One region of the Spongiibacter tropicus DSM 19543 genome, then DNA from elsewhere that is predicted to be linked to it. Evidence: riboswitches for the same ligand, from Rfam matches in the RefSeq annotation. Region 1 holds a riboswitch; the other holds the start of a gene.

Region 1 (3,366 bases):
GCAGTTCGCGGTGCTCACCGGTGTCTTTCGCCGGATCAGCCCCCTCAACGCCGAGCATCGCCCCTACTTGGTTGTACGTCAGCCGTGCGTGGGAACGCATGACCGCCTCATAGAACTGATAACCGCTCAAACGACCGCGGCTACTGATGGTCATCTCGCAGACCATACAGAGGCGTTCCACATTAGGCTTCAGTGAGCACAGACCATTGGACAGTGCCTCCGGCAACATCGGCACCACCCGGTCGGGGAAATACACCGAGGTCGCCCGCTTATGGGCCTCTGCATCCAGCGCCGAGTCGATCTTCACATAATGCGAAACATCCGCAATGGCCACCCACAGTCGCCAGCCACCAAAGCGCTTTTTCTCGCAGTACACCGCGTCATCGAAGTCCCGGGCATCTTCCCCGTCGATGGTCACCAGCGGCAGCTTGCGCAAATCCACTCGGTTCAGTTTGCCCTCTTCATCGGGCTCGCTGCCAAAGCGCCGCGCCTCCTCTTCAACCTCATCAGGCCACTCGAAGGGAATTTCGTGGCTGCGCAATGCCAACTCGGTGGCCACACCCACCGTGGCGCGATCGCCCAGCACCTCGGTGACCCGTCCCTGCGCTTGCTGACGCAAACCCGGCTGACGGGTGATATCGGCCATCACATAGTCGCCCTCACGGGCATTCACCACACTGTCATCGTCCAGCTGCACCCAGTTCTGGATGCGGCTGTTATCGGGAACCAGCAACCAGCGACCGCGCTGCTCTTTCAGCTTGCCCACCAGTTGCCGGGTATTGCGCTCCAGCACCTCGATGACAATGCCCTCACGTCGACCGCGACTGTCGGTGCCACTGACCTCAACCGACACCACATCGCCATCAAACAACTGCTGCATCTGCCGATTGTGGAGATAGATGTCTTCACCGTCCTCCACCAGCACAAAACCGTAACCGTCCCGATGTCCCTGCACCCGGCCGATAAGCGCCTCGCCGCGATCCGGCACCTGCAGCTTGCCACGGCGCCCTTCAATGAGCTGGCCATCGCGCAGCATCGCTTTGAGACGACGGCGCAGGCCCTCCTGCTGCTCCTCACCCTCAATCCCCAGGGCGCGGCGAATCGCCGCCGCACTCATGCCCTGCTCGGCACCCTGCAAGACGTCCAGAATATATTCCCGGCTGGGTACCGGGTTGTCGTAGCGCTCGGCTTCACGGGCAGCGTGGGGATCAGAATGCTTGTTGGGGCCTTTTGGCATGCAGAAATGCGTCCTTTTGGATGACAGTAAAAATTTTGCAGCCAGTGTAACGCAAACCGTTGACAAAAAGGCGTGGCATCAGTAAATTGCGCGCCTCAACGACGCACGTCGTGTTTTACCTCCTGTGCCCAGGTGGTGAAATTGGTAGACACGCTAGCTTCAGGTGCTAGTGGCTTCACGGCCGTGGAGGTTCAAGTCCTCTCCTGGGCACCATTATTCAAGAAAGCCGATCCAACAGGGTCGGCTTTTTTATTTCTACATTTATCTGTTTTCTCACTGAATTTGCGCCCCCAAAGGCCTTTCTATATGATCCCGCCCTGCATCAGGTGCCTGCTCGACTCTCCTTCGCCCGGAGTGTCTGGAGCAGGGTAAACGGGAAGTGTGGTGCGTCGCGGCAATGATTTGGCCGCCGCAGACAAAGCCACCGCTGCCCCCGCAACGGTAACTGCTCTCATTCGAGAGGTTCACAGAAGCCCGATACCGGCCTGATGGCGAAGCCTTGTGCTTTGCCATGCATGCAGTGCTGTACCGATGAAGCGGAGGGCTTCACGCAGGTTCCTACCTCGTTGATCACGCAATCCACGACGGATTGTTCCTCCCTCATACGTTCGCAACTGTTGTCTGCCGAGATCAAGCGGAGGGCTTTCGATCGCGCCGGAATAGGCAATGTCATCATTGCCGGCGTCCTTTCCCTTTCCTCTCGGCCTAACGAACCGTTTGAGGAAACACCATGAAAAAGGACATTTCTCCCCGTAGCGCCCCACTGGTGCTGGCTTTCGCATCAAGCATTCTCAGCCTCCCGCTATGGGCAGGGCACCAGCAGCTGGAATACGTGGATGTTCGCGCTACCAGCCTGTCGTCACAGGGACTGGCACTGGATGAAGAAAACACCGCAGGCTCACGGCTCGGCCTGTCCGCCCAGGACATTCCCGCCAGTGTGTCGGTCATCAGCAAGGAAGCTATCGCGCTGCGCGGTGACGATTCCAGCATGATGGCAGTCACCCGCGCGGCGGGCTTTTCCTCCAGCGCCAGTCCCGGCAACGGCAGCAGCGCCACCTCGGTGCGCGGCTTTAACGGCCACAGCTCGGTGGTCAGCACCTACGACGGCACGCGCCTGTATGTCGGCTCGGGCACGGTGAGTTTTCCTGCCGACACCTGGACGGTGGAACGCATTGAAGTACTTCGCGGCCCTGGCTCGGTGATTCACGGTGTGGGCGCCGTGGGCGCAACCGTGAACTATGTGAGCAAAAAGCCGCAGTTTGGGGAAACCCGCAATAGCGTCGCGGTCACGCTGGGCAGCTTTGGCCTGCAGCGTTATGCCTATGGTGCCGGCGGTGAACTGAGCCCGGAACTGGCTTACCGCGTCGACCTGGTACATCACCAAACCGAGGGGTATGTCGACCGCGCTGATGCCGAGCGTCAGGCGATTGCCGGCTCACTGCTGTACCGGCCCAGGGAGGATTTCTCGGCCACACTGAGCATCGACTACGCCAATACCGAATCCGCGCCCTACTGGGGCACACCACTGGTCGACGGAAAAATCCGCGACAGCCTGCGTCGCAATAACTACAACGTCGCCGATGGCCTGGTTGAGTACGAAGACCTGTGGCCGCGCCTGCATACGGAATGGCAGCTCAGTGAGAACCTGTCGTGGCGCAGCGACACTTACTACCTCACAGCCGAACGCCACTGGCGCAATGTGGAAAGCTATCGCTACAACGACACCACGGGACAGGTAGACCGTGGTTCCTACCTCGAAATTCTCCATGAACAGGAACAGCTCGGCCACCGCAGCGACCTGCTCTGGAAGACTGACATGGCGGGCATGCAGAACCGCCTGAATATCGGGATAGAACTGAACGACATCCGTTTCAGCCATATCAACAACTCGCCTTACACCGGCAACTCCAGTGTCGATCTGAACAATCCTGCGCCGGGACGTTGGCAAGACAATGTGGGCAGCGCCACCACCCGCGACTTTGACTCCGAAACAGATGTCACCTCACTGTTTATCGACAACGTACTGGAGATCACACCCGAATGGCTGCTGGTCGCTGGCCTCCGGCACGACCGTATCGACTATAGCCGCGACGACCTCGCACGCAGCAATGGTCAACCGGAGAGCCACA
Region 2 (3,366 bases), on a different contig from region 1:
CATCAGCAATGAATTGCGCGAGCAAAAGCCCTGGCTGTTTAAACACACGGCACCACCTGAACCGAAGGGCATCCGCAAGTCGGTCATCAATGTCAAAGCATTCGCCTTGTTTATGCTGGTCGATGCCGTGATTTTCGCCGGTGTGATTTACTACTTTTTTCTTCGCGACACGCCATCGTCGCAGCGAGACAGCACCGCCGTTACCAATGCGCTTGAGACCACCTCCGCACATGCCAAGCCCAAACGCTTGAAGCTGTCGGGCAAGATCGATACCGGCAGCTTTTCCGTAACGCTCGCTGACGGCGAGCGCTTTGAATCGCTGTATCTCGACAAAATTGCCGACCGCCATTACATCCGGCGCAAAGGCAGCTCGGCAAGCCGCCAGTATGATGACAGCCTGCTGGAGCGCAAAATTAAAACGGCCCGAAGCCAACAGGCTGCCACAAGGACACCGCCAGAGGGCACGAGCACCCTCTCAATCCCTCGCGATACCGACGCCCCCGTCATCGACGGCATTCTGGAAGCGGATGCATGGCGCGACGCGCTTCGCCTGACTAGCGATGACGGCAGCCAAACCACACTGTATGCCAAGGTTGTCGGCGACTGGTTATTTATCGCCTGCGACGCCACCGCTGAACGGACGGCCAGTGGCTATGACCAACTGCGCGTGTATCTCCACATGGGCCTGTTCGACACACTGGTCAACGAGAGGATTCATATCGGCCGTGGCCCCGGGATAACCAGCATTCGACAAACTCGCTTTCACTGGCAGGGCGAACCACCCAGCAGCGACAAGGAGCGCTGGAAAAAATACGCCATCAGCGACTGGGGACTCTATCAATACGCCCAAGGTAGCTCATCAATGTACAGCGGCCACCGCCAGTATGAAGCCGCCATCCATCTCGGCGAAGCAGCACTGCACGCCAACACGCCCTTCCCCCTCTATACAGAGCTTGAAACAGATCCTTTGCGCGACACCAACGGCAAATTTGTCGAGCGACAGTACCTCGGCAGTTTCGGCAGCGATGCCCAGCCGCTATGGTTATATTTCAACTAGTACTCCCTCAACCACAAGGCTTGGGTCAACAAGCGTCGGCCATCGCAATTTGACAAGCCTTGTCGCCCGGCATACAGTTGCGCCGCCTGAAACAGGTGCCCTGAAGCGTGTCACGCTCAAGGGTTAAACGGGAAGTTCGGTGAGTCGACCTCGACAAGACCGACGCTGCCCCCGCAACGGTAATCACCCCATGGTGAGAGCCCGGAACCGGCCTGATCAGTTGTTTACCCGATGTAGCGGAGGGCTTCATCAGTGGTCATATATTCGTATATCACCTCTATCCCTCCCTCATTGCTGACGTTCACAAGCTTTGAGGTTTATCATGAAACTCGCAAAACTCGCTATTGGCGGCTGCCTGCCGCTGTTTATTAGTCTCGCCCATGCCGGTTCACCGGAAATGGAAACTACGGTTGTCACCGCCACTCGGATTGAGCAAAGCCTGGCCGAAGTATTGGCGCCGGTCAGTGTCTTCGAGCGCGCTGACATTGAACGCATCGCACCGCTAGACCTGCAGGAACTGCTGTCCCGCGCAACGGGTGTCAGCATGCTGCGCAATGGTGGTCGCGGCTCTGCCACCAGTCTGTTCTTGCGCGGCAACAACAGTAATCACACGCTAGTGCTAGTCGACGGCGTGCGTGTCAGCTCAGCTACCAGCGGCAGCCCGGCATTGACCAACCTTCCCCCGGAGCTGATTGAGCGAGTGGAAATTGTGCGCGGCCCCCGCTCGGTGCTTTACGGTTCCGAAGCCATTGGCGGCGTGGTCAACATTATCACCAAGAAGTTTCATGATACCGATGGCGTGAAGCCCTTCGTCCAGATGAGCGCGGGGTCGAACAACACCTTGAAAGCACTGGCGGCACTGAACGGCGGCAATGCCGACACGCAGTTCAGCTTGAGCCTGCTGCATGACGAAACCGATGGTGTCGACAATACCACCAGCACCGCGGGCCGCCATGGCGATGACGACGCCTTTGAACAGCAAGCCCTAAACTTCAGCCTGGTTCATCGCATCAACGAGCGTGCAAACCTCTATGCGATGTATCAGCAGAGTGATTCGGAAAACGACTACGATGCGAACTGCTATGACAACGCCTGGAATACTGTCGAGTGCGCACCCTATGGTGACAACTCCGTCAGCGTCGGCAGTCTGCGTGGCGAGTTCCTGCTTACCGATAACTGGAAACTCACCCTCAGCGCAGGCCGCTCAGGGGATGAAAGTGAAACCGAGTATCGCTACGTAGATCCTGCCGCTCCGCGTGGTGACATTTTTAAAACCACCCGCAAGCAAGGCGGTATTCAAAACGACTTCACGCTGGGCAAAGCCTATACCCTGACCCTCGGCGGCGAATACTTCAGCGACAAAGTGAAAAGCACGCAAAATTATGATCAAGGTGAACGCGATGCCAGCGCGGGTTACCTGCAATGGCAGGCCGACCACGGCTTGATTGATTATGTGCTGGGCTGGCGCCACGACAACAATGAGCAGTTCGGCAGCCACAACACCCGCAATGCGGCAGCAGGCATCGACCTGACTGAGTCAATAAAAATGGTCTTGTCGTATGGCGAAGGTTTTAACGCCCCGACGTTCAATGACCTTTACTACCCAGGCTACGGTAACCCCGACCTTGAGCCCGAGCACTCAAAAAACCGTGAAGTCGAGATTCGCGGCCAGCAATCATGGGGACGCTGGAGCTTGAACTATTTCACCAATGATGTCGAAAAACTGATCGCGTACAATCCAATCACTTTTGGTCCGGATCAGATTAATTCTGCGCGCATCAAGGGTGTAGAAGCCAGTGTTTCCACCGTGATTGCCCTGTGGCATATCGATGCGAATATCACGCTGCTGGATACCGAAGATCGCGACCTCGGCAAGGAGCTGCGCCGCCGCCCCGACCGCCAGGCCAACATCAATGTTGATCGCGAATGGGATCGCTGGGGCGTCAATGCCAGCCTGAGACTGGTGGGAAGCCGCTATGAAGATGCCGCCAACAACGATGAACTGAGTGGCTATGGCCTGCTGGATGCTGGCATTTCCTATCGTCTGCGCGAGGATCTCAGCCTGAAGTTTGCCGTGAAGAACGCCCTCGACAAGGAGTACATCAGTGCGCGTGGCGGAAGTCTTGGCGACTACCAGTCTGTCGGACGCGAGGCGCTGCTGAGTATCACCTATAATCCCTGAGCACCAACAGGAGCCCACATACGATGACGGATGAAGAACAGCGCCACCGCGAGCGGATGGCCAAGAAAAAAGCACTGATTGATGCCCGCGTTGCCAAGGCAACCGAAGAGCGCGGAGTACTGATCGT

The links. A riboswitch is a leader RNA that binds a small molecule or an ion and turns the genes downstream of it on or off. The one in region 1 is predicted to bind cobalamin.
Region 2: it holds a riboswitch for cobalamin, as region 1 does, so the genes downstream of both, G411_RS20355 (TonB-dependent receptor domain-containing protein) here and G411_RS0106925 (TonB-dependent receptor) in region 1, are expected to answer to the same signal.

What each region holds. Positions count from the first base shown of each region.
Region 1 is NZ_ATUS01000001.1:1,469,697-1,473,062, forward strand. Features, by position in the region: gene rnr (ribonuclease R) at 1-1,237, opposite strand, end outside; tRNA gene G411_RS0106920 (tRNA-Leu) at 1,364-1,450, shown strand; cobalamin riboswitch at 1,545-1,740, shown strand; gene G411_RS0106925 (TonB-dependent receptor) at 1,968-3,366, shown strand, end outside.
Region 2 is NZ_ATUS01000002.1:167,258-170,623, forward strand. Features, by position in the region: gene G411_RS0112410 (hypothetical protein) at 1-1,057, shown strand, start outside; cobalamin riboswitch at 1,134-1,287, shown strand; gene G411_RS20355 (TonB-dependent receptor domain-containing protein) at 1,380-3,239, shown strand; gene cobO (cob(I)yrinic acid a,c-diamide adenosyltransferase) at 3,263-3,366, shown strand, end outside.